DNA from 4 places in the Methylobacterium sp. V23 genome. Region 1 is predicted to be linked to each of the others. Evidence: riboswitches for the same ligand, from Rfam matches in the RefSeq annotation. Region 1 holds a riboswitch; each other region holds the start of a gene.
What was found. Region 1 has a riboswitch for cobalamin ahead of CRT23_RS15425 (TonB-dependent receptor). Riboswitches for the same ligand answer to the same signal wherever they lie in the genome.
Positions count from the first base shown of each region.

Region 2: linked by a shared signal. The riboswitch ahead of CRT23_RS18695 (TonB-dependent siderophore receptor) and the one ahead of CRT23_RS15425 (TonB-dependent receptor) in region 1 are both predicted to bind cobalamin.
Region 3: linked by a shared signal. The riboswitch ahead of CRT23_RS24820 (TonB-dependent siderophore receptor) and the one ahead of CRT23_RS15425 (TonB-dependent receptor) in region 1 are both predicted to bind cobalamin.
Region 4: linked by a shared signal. The riboswitch ahead of CRT23_RS02055 (CbtB-domain containing protein) and the one ahead of CRT23_RS15425 (TonB-dependent receptor) in region 1 are both predicted to bind cobalamin.

Region 1 covers NZ_PDHT01000015.1:48,071-52,372, forward strand. Annotated here, with positions in the region: gene CRT23_RS15425 (TonB-dependent receptor) at 1-1,809, opposite strand, end outside; cobalamin riboswitch at 2,103-2,304, opposite strand; gene CRT23_RS15430 (hypothetical protein) at 2,381-2,692, opposite strand; gene CRT23_RS15435 (FdhF/YdeP family oxidoreductase) at 2,999-4,302, shown strand, end outside.
Region 2 covers NZ_PDHT01000021.1:11,128-15,429, forward strand. Annotated here, with positions in the region: gene CRT23_RS18685 (helix-turn-helix transcriptional regulator) at 312-635, shown strand; gene CRT23_RS18690 (DUF2934 domain-containing protein) at 674-862, opposite strand; cobalamin riboswitch at 1,023-1,224, shown strand; gene CRT23_RS18695 (TonB-dependent siderophore receptor) at 1,646-3,802, shown strand; gene CRT23_RS18700 (PepSY domain-containing protein) at 3,802-4,302, shown strand, end outside.
Region 3 covers NZ_PDHT01000045.1:6,440-10,741, reverse strand. Annotated here, with positions in the region: gene CRT23_RS24825 (HD domain-containing phosphohydrolase) at 1-911, shown strand, start outside; cobalamin riboswitch at 1,376-1,586, shown strand; gene CRT23_RS24820 (TonB-dependent siderophore receptor) at 1,808-3,931, shown strand; gene CRT23_RS24815 (ABC transporter ATP-binding protein) at 3,931-4,302, shown strand, end outside.
Region 4 covers NZ_PDHT01000001.1:444,176-448,477, reverse strand. Annotated here, with positions in the region: gene CRT23_RS02075 (cobyric acid synthase) at 1-607, opposite strand, end outside; gene CRT23_RS02070 (hypothetical protein) at 604-1,320, opposite strand; gene cobO (cob(I)yrinic acid a,c-diamide adenosyltransferase) at 1,320-1,931, opposite strand; gene cobU (bifunctional adenosylcobinamide kinase/adenosylcobinamide-phosphate guanylyltransferase) at 1,928-2,440, opposite strand; cobalamin riboswitch at 2,547-2,740, shown strand; gene CRT23_RS02055 (CbtB-domain containing protein) at 2,794-2,970, shown strand; gene CRT23_RS02050 (CbtA family protein) at 2,998-3,753, shown strand; gene CRT23_RS02045 (DUF1636 domain-containing protein) at 3,746-4,165, shown strand; gene cobW (cobalamin biosynthesis protein CobW) at 4,162-4,302, shown strand, end outside.

The DNA of each region.
Region 1 (4,302 bases):
GGTCGGGCGCGAGCGCACGGAATTGTCCTCGATCAGCGGCCGCGGCCCGAAGTAGCGCAGGCGCATCGATCCGAACCAGCCCGGCCCCTCGCCGACGGTGAACCCGGCCGAGGCGATGGTGGTCGGCGCCTCCGGGACCCGGTCGCCGACGGGGTCGCGGTCGGCGAAGCGCGCATGGGTCACCGTCAGGTCCCCCTCGAGGGAGAGCCAGGGCGTCACCGCGTAGCGGTTGGTCCACTCGATGCCGAAGCGGCGGGTGGGACGGCTCGGCTCGGTGGTGCCGCTGTCGCCCTGGAACAGGTTCTCGGACGCGAAATCGAGCTGGAACAGCGTCACGGCCGTCTCCAGCCTGGCGATGCTGCGGTTGCGCAGACCGATCTCCGATCCCGTCGAGGGCACCAGGAAGGGCGACCGGCTGATGGTGAACAGGGGGCTGGTCGGATCCACCGTGGCGGTGACGCCGCGGGCGTCGTTCGAGTGGAAGCCGCCGCCGTAGTTCACGAACAGCTCGGTGTCGAACCACGGGCCCAGCACGAGGCCAAGCTTCGGGTTGACGATGCTGTCGCGCGCCGTGCCGGAATTCGCCGCCGTATCGGACACCACGTCGGCGTAATAGGTATCGGCGCGGAAGCCGACGCTGGTGCGCAGCCAGTCGGTCCAGCGCAGGCGGTTCTCGTAGTAGAACGCTCCACTTGCCTCCAGCACCCGGTCGTCCAGGACCGTCGAGCGGTACTGCCGGTTCGTGGTGTTGAACAGGCCGACCCGGATGCTGTCGGTGCGGGTCTGGAGGCCGATCTCGTTCTCCATGGCCACGCCGAACAGGCTGCCCTGGACGGTATGGCTGACCTCCCCGCCGCCGAGCACGCGGCTGTCGCGCTGACGGAACTGGTCGCCGTTCACCGGATCGTTGAGGAAGTAGGTGAAGTCGTTGAACAGGTTCATGCCGTAGCGGATGACGTAGGCGCTCGCCCGGGTGATCCCGGCGTCGCTCGTCCGGCTCCAGCGGCCCGAGAGGGAGAAGCGGCCGGTGTCGCCGCCATCGGTGGGATCCAGGGAGCCGAAGCGTCCGATCAGGCCTTCCGCCACCGCCCGCTCGGGGATCTGGTTGGTGGCGTTCCACTTGGCCCAGTAGGCCATTCCCGTCAGCGCGAAGCCGTCGAGGGCCGTCCCCTGGCTGTAGCGGACGACGGCGTTGAGCTTGGCGAGGCGGTCCGGCACGTCCCAGGGGCCCTCATAGGTCTGGGCCTCGCCGGCCACGAGCAGGCGGCCTTCGCCGAGGGCCGCGGAGGCGATGCTGAGGGCGCGCTTGTAGCCGAAGCTGCCGAGCGAGGTCAGCGCGAGGTTGCGCTCCACCGTGTCGAGATAGTCGATCCGCACCGAGCCGGCCGAGGCGAAGTCGCCGTCGCGGACGAAGTACGGCCCCTTGTGGAACGCCACCGCGCCGACGAGCTCGGGAATCAGGAAGTTGAGGTCGGCATAGCCCTGGCCGTGGGCGTGGGTGCGCATGTTCACTGGCATGCCGTCCACCGCGATGGCGATGTCGGTGCCGTGGTCGAGGTTGAACCCGCGCAGGAAGAACTGGTTGGCCTTCCCCTCCCCGGAATGCTGGGTGACGATGAGGCCGGGCACGCTCTCCAGCACCTCGCCGGGCCGGGTGATCGGCCGGCTGTTCAGCGCCGCGCCCGAGATCACGCCGGCGCTCGCCGCATCGACGGTCCGGAGGCCGCCGCCGATGCCGGTGACGCCGCCGACGTACCCCGCATTGGCGGTCGGTCCACGCCCGCCGCCCGCCGGTGCCTCCGCGGTCACGGACAACTCGGCGAGATCCGCCTGCGCGCTCTGGGCGACGGCGTCAGGAATCCCAGCGCCGTAGGGGGCGAGACCGGCGCAGGCGGCGAGGAGCCAGGATCGGCGGGAAAGCCGTGAACGGCGAAACGCGCGAGAACGCCGAGATGATCGAGAACGAGAGGGCGAACAAAAATCAGAGGACGACATGGGACCTCGGGCGACGTCTGTGGCACGTCACCGCGAACGAGGCCGGCACGGATGCCACGCGGCATCCACCCCGACACCCATCAGGACACCCCGCCCGATGCGTTTCGCGTGTGACCACGACTGACGGCAGGTCTCCTGGCTCGCGGGTCACCGCCCTCCCATCGTCTTCCCAGGTCCGAGAACCCAGTGACGTGCTGATGAGGAGCTCGCCGCTTACAGTTGCGGGGGCAGCCGCGGCCTCGGGCGCTCGCCCTCACCGCGTTCCCTTTTGATCCTCGATCCTGAGGAACCGTCGGGGGTCAGGAGGCCCGATCGGCGGCTACGGCGTCAATGGCCGCGGCGGCTTTTCAGGCCGGTGTGCCCGGCAGGCGACAGGGGCCGGGCGTCAGCGCCGTCCCTCCGGTTTCCGGGCCGGCTCGCGCCGGTGGCCCGTCCCGGCCAGCACGGCGCCGCCGGCCACCAGGCCGAGGAGGATCCACTTCAGGGGAAGCCGGTCCGCGCCCTCGCTGCGCTGGGGCTCGGTCACCATGTGACCCGGCGGTAGTTCCACGCCGGGCTTTCCGTAGGCCCGAGCGTCGGCGATCTGCTCGGCGGACACGGCCCATTCGGCCCCCATCTGCCGATCATGCGCCATCACCGCGAGGCCGACCGCGAGGGCGACGGCCGCCGCCGCGAAGATCCTCACCGGCGTCTTCATCTCCCGCGCTCCCGCCTGCCGCGCGTCCCCGCCGCGATCCGGGGCGAGGGTTAGGCGATCGGCCGGCCCTCCGCCAGAGCGCGGCCCTCGGGATCGAGCACCTGATGTTTCGCATCGCGGCCTGGAACGGTTTTAACCCACTCTTCATCGGCTCTGCAAAAAACGCATGGTACCCCTAACGGCATGACTGGCCTGCGTTTTCACGCGATTGAGCGCGCACGGTGCATCGCGATATCGCTGAAGCGAGACTGCTCCGCTTCGCGACCGATCGTCGGCCGCGCGAGCCCTGCCCCTCAGGACCCCTTCATGGATCATCCGGTCGCGTCCCCGAAGCGCTCCTCCGCGGCTGGCGGCTGGGGGGCCCTGAAAAGCTGCGGCAAGCACCTGCTGGGAAGCCGGGCGCCGCTGTCGGGCGCCCGTGCCATGCTGAAGGCCAACCAGCCCGACGGCTTCGACTGCCCAGGCTGCGCCTGGGGGGATCCGGCGCACGGCTCCTCCTTCGAGTTCTGCGAGAACGGCGTGAAGGCGGTGTCCTGGGAAGCCACGGACAAGCGCACCCCGCCGAAATTCTTCGCCAGGCATACCGTGACCGAGCTGCGCGGCTGGACCGACTACGCCCTGGAGGGCGAGGGCCGCCTCACGCATCCGATGCGCTACGACGCGGCGAGCGACTGCTACGTCGTCACCACCTGGGACGCCGCCTTCGCGGAGATCGGCGCCACCCTGCGCGGCCTCGATCACCCGGACCAGGCCGAGTTCTACACCTCGGGCCGCGCCTCCAACGAGGCCGCCTACCTCTACCAGCTCTTCGCCCGGCACTACGGCACCAACAATTTCCCCGACTGCTCAAACATGTGCCACGAGGCCAGCGGCATCGCCCTCCAGGCGGCCATCGGCGTCGGCAAGGGCACCGTGCTGCTGGAGGATTTCGAGAAGGCCGACGCGATCTTCGTGGTCGGGCAGAACCCCGGCACCAACCATCCGCGCATGCTCGGCGACCTGCGGCGCGCGGCCCAGCGCGGCGCGAAGGTCGTGGTGTTCAACCCCGTGCGCGAGCGCGGGCTGGAGCGCTTCGCCGACCCCCAGAACACCGTGGAGATGCTGCGCGGCGCCAGCGCGCCGGTGGCGAGCCACTACTACCAGCCGCGCCTCGGCGGCGACATGGCGGCGTTCCGCGGCATCGCCAAGGCGGTGTTCGCGGCCGACGATGCGGCGCGCGCGGCCGGAAAGCCGTCGCTGCTCGACCGTACGTTCCTGCGCAACCACACCGCGGATTACGAGGCCTACCGGGCCGCCGTGGACGCCACGGGCTGGGACACCATCGAGGATCAGTCCGGCCTGACCCGGGCCGATCTCGAGGTCGCGGCCGAGGTCTACCTCGCCGCCGACAAGGTGATCTGCACCTGGGCGATGGGCGTGACCCAGCACCGCCACTCGGTGGCCACCATCCGCGAACTCGCCAACGTCATGCTCCTGCGCGGCCATGTCGGCCGCCCCGGCACCGGCCTGTGCCCCGTGCGCGGCCATTCCAACGTGCAGGGGGATCGCACCGTCGGCATCAACGAGAAGCCGCCAGCCGCCCTCCTCGACGCCCTGGAGCACGAATTCGG
Region 2 (4,302 bases), on a different contig from region 1:
ATCCGAACGTCCCAGGCAATCCCATGCCTGAATTCTTCATCCACGGATGATAGCGCAGTCTGGACTGTTTCCAACAAACTTGCCACCGGCCCCGCCGGATCACGGGCGTCGAACGGCGCGGCCCGAGCGCGGCGGCGTCACCGCGCCGTCTTAGCCTCGGCGTAATGGCCTCGACGTCATGAGCGAGGCGCCCTGCGGAAACCGGCCGGGTTCGCGCCGTCTGGACAGTCTCCCGGGTCCTGCTCTATATGGTATTTACTGTACAAATTGATTGTGCCCTAACCATCACGGCCCGAGGAGGGATGCCCCGCGTGTACGCTCACCACCAACGGCTGGATTCGGAGGGGGTGCTGGAACTGCGCCGGGAGGGCGGCCGCTTCCTGAAGAACCTGCGCGAGGCACGCGGCCTGTCCCAGCGCCAGCTCGCCGCCCTGGTCGGGGCCGAGTACTACACCTTCATCTCGCAGCTCGAGACCGGACGCGGACGCATCCCGCCGGATCGCTACCGCGCCTGGGCAGCCGCCCTCGAGGTCCCCGCCAGGGACCTCGTCCGGGACCTGATGCGCTTCTACGATCCGCTCACCCACGAGATCCTGTTCGCGGACGCGGAACCGGCGCCGCCCGCCGACGGCTGAGGCGACCCGCCCCCGCGCCTGCGCCCGGCGCCAAGATGTCAGGAACGCGCGGCGTCCTCCTGCGCCGGCGCGGCCGGCTTCGGGGCGTTGCGGGCACGCTCGGCCCGCAGCTCCCGCTCGGCCATCAGCCAGAACTCGACCTCGAACCCCTCGGGACGATGATTGCGCTCCCAGATCTCATGGGCGCGCTCGCGAATCCGCTCGAACGTGATCCCATCCTCGGACATCGTGCGCTCTACTCCTTCAGTCTCGCTCACAGCGTCACAGCTCGGTTCTCCCTGCTGGGCCAACGCTCCACCGCGGGATTTGTCCCCCGATCGGCGCGCGGCCGCCCCTCCGGAGGGCTCCTGACGGATCCCGGAGGGTTTGACGGCGGCCCCGGAAACGGCCTAGCTTACCCGTGACGGTTCCTCAGGATCGAGGATCAAAAGGGAACGCGGTGAGGGCGAGCGCCCGAGGCCGCGGCTGCCCCCGCAACTGTAAGCGGCGAGCTCCTCATCAGCACGTCACTGGGTTCTCGGACCTGGGAAGACGATGGGAGGGCGGTGACCCGCGAGCCAGGAGACCTGCCGTCAGTCGTGGTCACACGCGAAACGCATCGGGCGGGGTGTCCTGGTGGGTGTCGGGGTGGATGCCGCGTGGCATCCGCGCCGGCCTCGTTCGCGGTGACGTGCCACTTCGCGCGACCCGTCGCGTCAGCCGTCCCGTCGATGCCCGTCCTCGCCCGCGCGCCTCGCTCCCGCATGCTCCCTCCGGCCGCCCCGCGCGGTCCGGACCCGGCTGCGCCGCGGACAAGCCTTCTTGGGGTCCCCGCGCACAATTGTAATGTTATAACATTCAGTCTAGCGAAGACGGCAGGTCGGCCCCGACCGATGCCCGCGCCCATCCCTGGTTGTCCCATGCCCGTCGCCCCCATCCCGTCCCGAACCGCGCACCCGCGCGGGTCGCGGCCAGGCCAGAGCTTGCCCCCGCGACACGTCCTGCCCCTGGCGGCCCTGCTCGGCGGCCTGATGCCGATCGCCGCCGAGGCCGAGACCCGGGAGATCCAGACTCGGGAAGTCCAGACTCGGGAAGTCCAGACCCGGGAGGCTCCACCGGCCGTGACCCTGGAGACCCTGGAGGTCTCGGGCTCCGGCCGGGGCGGCCCGCCGCCCGCCGAGGGCCTCAACCTGCGCAGCGTCGGCCGCAGCGCCAGCCGCCTCGGGCTGACGCCCCTGGAGACCCCCGCCAGCGTCGACGTGATCGCGGGCGAGACCACCCGCCTGCGCGGCCAGAACACCGTGGCGGAGGCCGTCACCCAGAACGCCACCGGCATCACCACGGTGGCGGCGCCGGGCAACGGCAACGGCGCCTTCACGGCCCGGGGCTTCGCCGGCCCGAACTCGATCCAGCAGCTCTACGACGGCACCCGCCTGTTCGTGGGCGCCGGCACCGTGACCTTCCCGTTCGACACCTGGAACGTCGAGCGCATCGAGGTGCTGCGCGGCCCGGCCTCGGTGCTCTACGGCGACGGCGCCATCGGCGGCGTGGTCAACGTGGTGACGAAGAAGCCGGTCTTCACGCCCCTGAACGAGGCCCGCGCGGCCTTGGGCTCGGACGGCCTCGCGCGGCTCGCCCTCGATTCCGGCGGCCCCATCGGCGAGGCCCTGGCCTATCGCCTCAACATCAGCGGCAACCGCGCCGAGGGCTGGATCGCGCCGGACGGCCGCTTCCGCAACCTCGCGGTCTCGGGCGCCCTGACCCTGCAGGCGACGCCGGACCTCGCCGTCACCCTGAGCCATGATTTCGGCTACCAGGAGCCGACCCGCTACTGGGGCACGCCCCTCGTCAACGGGCGCATCCTCGAATCCATCCGGTTCAACAACTACAACGTCCGCGACGCCCAGGTCCTCTGGACCGACAACTGGACGCAGCTGCGCACCGAGTGGACGCCGAGCGCCGACGTTACCGTGCGCAACACCGCCTACCGGCTCCAGAGCCGGCGCCAGTGGCGGGACGTGGAGCAGTACGCCTTCAACCGCGACACCGGGCGGATCGACCGCTCCGACTACCTCGAGATCGACCACAGCCAGGAGCAGATCGGGAACCGCCTCGACGCCACGGTCCGCGGCAGCCTGTTCGGCTTCCGCAACGAGGTCCTGGCCGGGTTCGACGTCAATCACATCGCCTTCCGGCACACCAACAACTTCTTCTTCGACACCCGCACCAGCGTCGATCCCTTCGCCTACGACCCCGGCCTGTTCCCCGCCGAGGGCCGGGCCCGGCCGGCCTACGCCACCCGCACCTCGCAGGCCTCGGTCTTCGCCGAGAACCGCCTGATCCTCTCCGACCAGGTCTCCCTGCTGGCGGGCGTGCGCTACGACGCGCCCGTCCTGCACCGGACCGATCTCGTCACCGGCGCCAGCTTCGACCGCGACTTCCGGGCCCTGAGCTACCGCTTCGGCGCCGTCTACAACCCGACGCCGCTGCTGGCGCTCTATGCCCAGTACGCCACCGCCACCGACCCGGTGGGCAGCCTGATCTCGCTGTCGCAGAGTCTCGCCACCTTCCGGCTCTCCACCGGTGAGCAGGCGGAGGTCGGCGCCAAGGGCGTCGCCTTCGGCGGCCGGGCCGAGTGGACCCTGGCCGGCTACCGCATCGTCAAGGACAACCTGATCTCGACGGTGCCGGGCCAGCCGACGCGCGCGACCCAGGTCGGGCAGCAATCCTCCGTCGGCGTCGAGGCGGCGGTGAGCCTGCACCTCGCCGAGGCCTGGCGCATCGACGCCAACCTGGCGCTGCTGCACGCCCAGTACGACCGCTTCGACCAGGCGGTCGGCGGCACGGTGGTGTCCTTTGCCGGGCGCCAGCCCATCGACGTGCCGGAGCGGGTCGGCAACCTCTGGGTCAATTGGGCCTTCGCCCCGGCCTGGGAGGCGCGGGTCGGCCTGCAGCACGTGGGCGAGACCTTCAGCGACTTCGGCAACCAGGCCCCGCGCCCGGCCTACACCCTGGTCAATGCCGGGCTCGACCACCAGGTCACGCCGGATTCGCGCCTGTCGCTGCGCGCCTACAACCTGTTCGACACGATCTACGCGATCAGCGGCAACGCGGTGAACGGGGTCGGCACCAACTGGCTGCTGGGCCGGCCGCGCTCCGTCGAGGTCGCCTACAGCGTCCGGTTCTGATGCGGCTCAAATCCCTGAAGCGCTGGCTGATCCTCGGCCACCGCTGGCTCGGCATCGCCACGGGCCTGTTCCTCGCCGCCTGGGTGGTGTCGGGACTGGTGATGCTCTACGTGGCCTTTCCGGCCCTGAGCGAGGCCGAGCGCCTGTCCCGCCTCGCGCCGATCGCCTGGGACCGGGTCCTCCTCGGCCCGGACGAGGCCCTGGCCCGGGCCGGCCTCGCGGCGCCCCCCGGCGGCCTCAGCCTGTCGATGCGGGCCGGGGCGCCGGTCTACCAGGTCACCACCCGCGCGGGCGCCCGGCACCCGGTCTCGGCCGAGACCGGGCAGGCCCTCGGCCCCCTCGACGCCGCCGCGGTCCGGGCCCCGTTCGGGCCGGACGCCACCGTGCGGGCGGTGCGCCGGGACCCGTGGACCGTGCGCGACCGCTACGACCCGGTGCGTCCCTTCCACGTGGTGGCGCTCGGGGACGCCGCCGGCACCGAGCTCTACGTCTCGGCCCGC
Region 3 (4,302 bases), on a different contig from region 1:
TGATCACCGACTACGACATGCCCGGCATGAACGGCGTCGAGTTCATCCGAGCGGTCCGGGCCATTCCCAAGCTTGCGAACGTTCCCACCGTGATGGTCACGAGCCATGACCAGCGCAGCCTCCGACGCGAGGCGCTGGAGGCCGGCGCAACTGACTTCCTGGCCAAGCCGGCCGACCCGGTCGAGGTCCGCGCCAGGGTCACGAACTTGCTCGCGCTATCGCAAGCGCACAGGGCCATGCGGGACCACGCCGCACTGCTCGCCCGGGAGGTCGCAGCCGCCGTCGCCCTGGTCGAGGAGCGTGAACGCGAGATCGTGTCCACGCTGATGCGAGCGGCCGAGAACCGGGATGCAGATACGGGAGACCACATCGCCCGTGTCTCGGCCTACACGGGCCTGATCGCGGAGGCCCTTGGCCTAGGCCCCGCGGAGCGTCGCCTGATGAGCTTGGCGGCGACCATGCACGATGTCGGCAAGATTGCCGTTCCGGATGCCATCCTGCTCAAGCCGGGTCCGCTCACGCCCGAGGAACGCTGCGAGATGGAGCGCCATGCCGAGCGCGGTCAGCGCATCCTGGGCGGGAGCGCCTCGGAGGTCATGCGCCTGGCTGCCGACATCGCGGTCAGCCACCACGAGCGTTGGGACGGGACCGGCTATCCTAATCGTCTCAAGGGCGAAGCCATACCGCTGGCGGGGCGGGTGGTGGCCGTAGCCGACGTCTTCGATGCGCTCATCACCGAGAGACCCTACAAGCAGGCATGGTCGCTGGAACGCGCCCGTCGCTACCTAATCGAGAATGCGGGAGCCCACTTCGATCCACGCGTCATCAATGCCTTCCTCGACCGCTGGTCCCAGGTGGAGGGCGCCTTGTCCCCGACGAGGCTCCGAGACAGTGACGTCGCAGCAGCATGAAAGGGCTGGGTGGTCGGCGAGTGAGGGGCCGCGTCGGGCAAGGCTACACACAACCGGATTGGATCGGAGGCGTAACGTCCGTTTCCGCATTAGAGCCACGGTCCGGTTGGCACCCTTCTCTGACTCTGCCGCAAGCAGCCGAGAATGTCAGGAAAACGATCGGATACCCGACATTCGGCTGGTTAGGACGAATGTCTGAGTTGGGTGGAATGCGGTCCGGCTGCTTTCGATCGGAAGACGTCCTTAAGCGGCCTATCGTGAAGGCCATCGGGCATCGGCTAGTTGCACCACCAGGCACAGGCTGCCTAACCTCTCACCTCAGATGGACCAGAGCCTCCGCTTCTGAACACCGCAGACAGTCTCAAATCATTTGACGGCGCACAACCATCCAGAACCATGCCGATGCAATGTTACAATGTTGCGGAAAATGGCGTCCCCTCGATTGACTATGCGGCGGCGCCCAGCGAATGTCTGACCGTCAAGGTTCCTGCGGGTCGTCGGCTCGCGGGCTAAGAGGGAATTCGGGGTGCTCGCAAGAGTGCTTCCGAAGCTGCCCCCGCAACTGTCAGCGGCGAGCCCTTTCCGTTCATGGTCACTGGTGCGTCGCACCGGGAAGGCTGAGGCGAGGGTAACGACCCGCGAGCCAGGAGACCTGCCTTGCACCACGATACGTCTCTCGGGCGGGGTGTCCCGGCGGAGCGCATGAGCGGGCTCGGCTGCTGACGCGGCCGATCCCGTGAGGGCACCCGCTCGGCCGTCGCTCGACAACCTTGAGCGCACCGGTGCCCCTTCGTCCCAACCTGCCGACCTCGAAGGCCCCGATCGTGAGCCTGCCCGTTCCGGCGAAGCGTCGTCGGACGTCGGGGCATCGAGGATCGCACTACGCGCTCACCGCAATCCTCTCGGCAGCTGCGCCTTCCTTGGAGGCGCGGGCGCAGGAGGCCATCACGCTGGAGGAGCTCTCCGTGGAAGGGGCTGGCGGAGGTGCCCCGGCCGTCGCTGGTGCTGGTCCCAACCCGGGGATCGGCCTGATCGGTCCGACCCCGGGTTACCGGGCCGACCGGGCGGTGAGCAGCACGAAGACCGACACCCCTCAGCGCGACGTGCCCCAGATCGTCACCGTCGCACCGCGGGAGGTCATCACGGACCTGGCCGCCACCCGGGTAGACCGCGTCTTCAACTACACGCCCGGCGTGGCCCAGCAGAACAATTTCGGCGGCCTGACGGTGTTCAGCTACGCCATCCGCGGCACGACCACCTCGGAACTCTACCGCAACGGCTTCCCGATCAACCGGGGCTCGCCGCCGCCGCCCGACACCCAGAACGTCGAGCGGATCGAGGTCCTGAAGGGTCCCGGCGGCGGCCTGTTCGGGCGCAGCGACCCCGGCGGCCTCGTCAACTTCGTCACCAAGCAGCCGACCGCCGAGCGCTTCGTCGAGATGGGCGGCCTGTGGGGCTCGTTCGAGCAGTTCCGCGGCACGGTGGATGCCGGCGGCGCTTTGAACGAGGACGGCGCGCTCCTCTACCGCTTCAACTTCGCGGGCGGCCGCCAGGGCAGCTTCCGCGATTTTGTCGACAGCGACCGGCTCCTCGTGGCGCCGGTGGTGAGCTGGCAGGTCACGCCGGACACCAAGGTCACCGTCGAGACCGAGTTCCTGCGCAACCGCGTCGTCGTCGACCGCGGTGTGATCGCGATCAACCGGCAGCTCGGCTTCCTGCCAATCTCCCGCTTTCTCGGCGAGCCGGGGCAGAGCACCTATCAGAGCTCGGACACGATGCAGGTGCGTGTCGAGCATCGCTTCAACGCCGACTGGCAGATGCGGCTTGCCACCCACTTCAACACCGGCTCGCTGGTCGGGGAATCGGCAGAGGTCCGTGGCTTGGCAGCCGATAACCGCACCGTCCTGCGCGACCGGAACTTTCGCGATTACCGCTGGGATACCGCCATCGGCCAGGCCGAGGTGGTGGGGCGCTTCGCCACCGGCGATCTCGGTCATACCCTGCTTCTCGGCTTCGAGCGCGAGAGCACCGACAGCCGCGTGGTCTACGACCGCTCGAACTTCCGCGAGAGCCCCTACAGGCTCGACATCTACGACCCGCGCTACGGCCAGGCGCTGCCGCCGCTGACTATACGGCGCAACAACCTGGAGCGGGTCACCAACACCGCCCTCTACGCGCAGGACCAGATCGCGCTGAGCCCTGAGTGGAAGGCCCTGCTCGGCGTACGCTTCGACTTCTTCGAGCAGTCCTTCCGCGAGAGGACGAACTCAACCCAGTCGGAGCAATCGCGGGTGGCGGCCACTCCGCGCGCCGGCCTCGTCTACCAGCCCCTGCCGGAGCTTTCGCTCTACACCAATGTCGGCACCAGCTTTCGGCCCAATATCGGCATCGACTCGTTTGCAGTGGCACGCTCGGCCCCATTCGAGCCCGAGACCGGGATCGGCTACGAGGTCGGCGCCAAGCTGGATGTCTTCGGCGGCGCGCTCGGCCTGACGGCAGCAGCCTTCCGCATCGAGCGCGAGAACGTGCTGACGGCTGACCCCAACAACAGCGGGTTCTCGCTGGCGGCGGGGGGTGTGCGCAGCCAGGGCTTCGAGTTGACGGCCGCCGGCCAGATCACTCCCGAGATCAAGGTCCTGGCGGGCTACGTCTACGCCGACGCAGTGGTGACCAAGGACAACGTGCTCCCCGTGGGCGCCCCGCTCATCAACATCCCGCGTCACTCGGGCAGCCTGCTCGCCGTGCACGAGGTGCAGGCGGGCCCCTGGAAGGGCCTCGGCCTCGGCGGCGGCGTGCGCGGCGTCGGCGAGCGCGCCGGTGACGCGTCCGGTTCAGGCTTTGTCCTGCCGGCCTACATCGCCGTCGATGCCCTGGCCTATTACCGCTACGAGAACATACGCTTCGGCCTCAACGTCGAGAACATCTTCGACGCGACCTATTACGAGAGCTCGAACAGCGTGTTTCGGGTCTATCCCGGTGCGCCCCGGCGCTTCACCGGTACGATCTCGGTGCGCTTCTGATGGCTGGGGTCACGACCCATGCGGGCAACGTCGTCCTGGAGATCCAAGGGGCGGGCAAGCGCTTCGGCGAACGCCAGGCCCTCGACGGCCTCGACCTGTCGCTCCACCCCAGCGAGGTCTTCGCCCTGCTCGGGCCGAACGGGGCCGGCAAGACCACCACGGTCAACCTGATCCTCGGCTTCCTGAAGGCGGATGCCGGCACGGTCCGGGTCTGCGGTGTCGATGCCGGCGCCGACCCGGTCGGTGCCCGCCGACACGTGGCCTACATCCCCGAGCAGGTGGCGCTGTATCCCGGCCTCTCCGGCGTGGAGAACCTGCGCTACTTCACGACCTTGGCCGGTCTCAACCTGAGCAAGGGGACCGCCCGAACG
Region 4 (4,302 bases), on a different contig from region 1:
TGGGATCGCCGCGGAAGCGGTTGACGAGAAAGCCCCGGATCATCGCGGCATCGGCCGGATCGATCACCGCCTTGGTGCCGACGAGGCTGGCGATGACGCCGCCCCGGTCGATGTCGCCGAGCAGGATCACCGGCGTGCCCGTGGCGCGGGCAAAACCCATATTGGCGATGTCGCCGGCCCGCAGGTTGACCTCGGAGGCCGAGCCCGCCCCCTCGACCACCACGAGGTCGGCCTCGGCCTTCAGATACGCGAAGCTTTCCAGCACCGAGGCGAGGAGGCGCGGTTTCCAGGCCTGGTAGTCCCGCGCCTTGGCGGTGCCGACCATGCGGCCCTGGACCACGACCTGGCTGCCGGTCTCGCTCTGGGGCTTCAGCAGCACCGGGTTCATGTGCACCGAGAGCGCCACGCCGGCCGCCCGCGCCTGCAAGGCCTGGGCCCGCCCGATCTCGCCGCCATCGGCCGTGACGGCGGCGTTGTTCGACATGTTCTGCGGCTTGAACGGCCGCACGGCGAGCCCGCGCCGGGCGAAGACCCGGCACAGCCCGGCGACGATCAGCGACTTGCCGACATCCGAGCCGGTGCCCTGGATCATGAGGGCGCGGGTCATGGCTGTGGCCGCCCCGACGGGGACGTCGCGCAGGCCGGATCGACGGGGCGCCCGGCGCGATGAAAGGCCAGGATGGCGGCGCCGTAGGTCTCGACCACCTCCGCGAACGGTACGCGCTCCGCCGTGAACAGCACGGCCCGATGCCGGAACAGATGGTCCGGGATCGCGAGGTCGCCGCAGGTCGCCGCAGGGGGCGGCGCCTGGTCCCACCCGTGCGGCAGGGGCTGCCACAGGAGCTCGGCACCGATGGTCTGCCGCGTCGTGCCGAGGGCCTGGACCGCCCGGCCGAACGGCGTGTCGGTGGTCTCGAGAAGGCGGTTCATCTCCGGGGTCAGGCGCTCGGGCACGTACCAGTTGTCCGCCTCGGACAGGACGTGGTCGCCGCAGGCGAGCTTCACCTGACGGTAGCGCAGGAGCGTGTCGGGCCCGGCATTCAGGCGCCGGCGCGTCTCCTCCGAGGCCGGCTTGTCCGCGCCGCGCTGCAGGTTCGCCGCGAGCCGGGGGGGCGCGGCCATGCCGTGCTCGGCGCACCAGCCTTCGAGGGTCGCGGTGGCGGAGCGGCTGGCGAGCAGCCGGGCGTTCAGCCCCTCCACCACGGCCAGGGCCTCGACGCGGCCCAGATAGGTGGCGGGCCACGGCCCGGCCGGGTCGGCCCGGACTCCGTGCGTTCCCAGCACGGTGGACAGCGCGACCGCCACGATGGCCGCCCGCATCAGAACTCGATCCCCACCTGCGCCTTCACCCCGGCGGCGAAGTGGTGCTTCACGCTGCCCATCTCGGTGACGAGGTCGGCGGCCTCGATCAGGGCCGGCTTGGCGTTGCGGCCGGTGACGATGACGTGGAGGTCCGGTCGGCGCGCCCGGAAGGCCGCCACCACGGTGTCGAGATCGAGGTAGTCGTAGCGCAGCGCGATGTTGAGCTCGTCCAGGACAACGAGGCGGATCGTCGGATCGGCCATGAGCTCGAGGGCCTTGGCCCAGGCATGCTCGGCGGCGGCGATGTCGCGGGCCTTGTCCTGGGTCTCCCAGGTGAAGCCCTCGCCGAGCGTGTGCCAATCGATCTGATCGCCGAAAGCCTTGAGGGCGTGCTTCTCGCCGGTGTCCCAGGCGCCCTTGATGAACTGCACCACGCCGACGCGCCAGCCATGGCCGAGGGCCCGCAGCATCAGCCCGAGGGCCGCCGTGGTCTTGCCCTTTCCGGGACCGGTATTGACGATGAGGAGCCCCTTCTCGATCGTCTTCTCCGCCACCTCGGCGTCCTGGACGGCCTTGCGCTTCTCCATCTTCTCGCGGTGCCGCGCGGCCTCGGTCTCGGCGTCCGTCATGGGGTGGCTCCGGGTTGGGGTTTCACGATCATCGGCAGGCCCGCCACCGTGAGGACGACGCGGTCCGCCTGGGCCGCGAGGCGCTGGTGCAGGCGCCCGGCGGCGTCGCGGAAGCGGCGCGCGAGGGCGTTGTCCGGTACGATCCCGAGGCCGACCTCGTTGCCGACCAGGACCACCGGGCCGGGGGCCGCCGCACAGGCCGCGAGCAGCGCGGCGGTGGCAGCCTCGAGGTCGGCCTCGGCCAGGATGAGGTTGGTGAGCCAGAGGGTGAGGCAATCGACCAGCACCGGCCCGGTCGCGGCGGCGACCGCCTCGGCCAGGGCGATCGGCACGTCCTGCGTGATCCAGCCCTCCGGGCGGCGGGCGCGGTGGAGCGCGATGCGCTCCCGCATCTCGTCGTCCCAGGCCTGGGCGGTGGCGAGGTAGAGCCAGGGTCGAGGCTGGGCCTCGATCAGCGCCTCGGCATGGGCGCTCTTGCCCGAGCGCGCGCCGCCGAGCACGAGGATCATTCGGGGTGGAGGATGCGGCATGGGGCATGCTGTGCCCGATATCGAGGTCCGAGGTCAAAGGCGGGAAACCCGCCCGGGCCGCGTTGTCAGCGGATCGGCAACCGCGTAGAAGCGAGGATCGGACGGTGCCCCGGCGACGGGGTGAAAAGGGAATGCGGTGAGGGGGCGACCCTGAAACCGCGGCTGCCCCCGCAACTGTGAGCGGAGACGGGACTGCCATCAGCCACTGGAGCGATCCGGGAAGGCGGCAGGACCAGCGACCCGCGAGCCAGGAGACCTGCCGTCGAAAGTGGACCTGCCGTCCACGCCCCATCCTTGACGGCCGCCGGCGGGGTGGCCAGGAGATGTACCCGATGTCGACCAACACCCTCGTCCTGACCGGCACCCGCACCAACGAGCGCCTCGGCGCCGTGCTCGTGGCCGCCTTCCTCGGCCTCGGCCTCGTGTTCATGGCCGGCTTTGCCCCGGCGATGGCGCTGCACAACGCGGCGCACGACTTCCGGCACAGCCAGAACTTCCCCTGCCACTGAGCGCCTCCGCTTAAGGCAGAACCGCCCATGATCATCCGGCTCGTGTCGGCGGCCCTGGTCGCCGGCTTTCTCGCGGCTGTCGTCGCGACGGGCCTGCAGCTCGCGCTCACCTCGCCGCTCATCATCGCGGCCGAGCGCTACGAGACGCAGGCCTCCGCCGCGCCCGTCCGGCCGACCCCCGCCGCCCTGATCGTCCGCGTTCACGGCGGTCACGATCACGGCACCAAGGACCCCTCGGTGGCGGGCGGCGAAGTCGCGCCCGACTGGCAGCCGGGCCCCGGCCTGCCGCGCATGGCCTTCACGGCCCTGGCCACCCTGGTGGGCGGCGTCGGCTACGCGCTCCTGCTCGGCGCCGTGCTCCTCGCCTGCCACCGCGAGCCCAGCCCCGAGGCCGGCCTGCGCTTCGCCATCGGGGGCTTCCTCGCCGTGGCGCTGGCCCCGGCCCTCGGCCTTGCCCCGGAACTCCCCGGCATGGAGGCCGCGCCGTTGGCCGATCGCCAGTTCTGGTGGGTGATGACCGCCGCGGCCACCGCCATGGGCCTCTACCTCATCGCGATCCGGCGGGCGCCGATCACCATCGCGGGCGGCCTCGTGCTCCTCGTGGCGCCCCATCTTGCCGGGGCGCCGGAGGCGAGCCACGCCGCCTCGAACCTGCCGGCCTCCTACGCCGCCCAGTTCGCCGCGCGCTCGCTCGGCATCGCCTTCGTGTTCTGGGCGGTGATCGGGCTGGCCTATGGCTGGGCCTGGGGCCTCTTCGGCCGAACCCGGCCGACCCATGCCTGAGGCCGCGCCCGTGACCCTCTACGTCTGCGCCACCTGCCGGGCGGCCGGCGATACGGCGGAGCCCCGCGCCGGCGCCCGCCTGCTGGCGGCGCTCCAGGAGGCCGTGAGCACCGGGGCCCACCCCGGCATCACGGTCGAGAGCGTCGAATGCCTCTCGGTCTGCAAGCGCCCCTGCACCGTGGCGGTCGCCTCGCAAGGCCGCTGGACCTACGTCTACGGCGACCTCGACCCGGTCGCCTCCGCCGGCACCATCCTGGACGGCGTCGCGCTCTACGCCGAGACAGCGGACGGCATCGTGCCGTGGAAGGCGCGGCCCCAGGAATTCCGCAAGGGCGTCGTCGCCCGCATCCCGCCGTTCCCCGCTCCTCTGCCGCCGCTCGCGGCGCCCCGCATCACGGACGCCGCCGAATGACCCTCGTCGCCAAGATTCCCTGCACCATCGTCACGGGCTTTCTCGGGGCCGGCAAGACCACGCTGGTGCGCCACCTCGTGGAGAACGCCGGCGGCCGGCGCCTCGCCATCATCGTCAACGAGTTCGGCGACATCGGC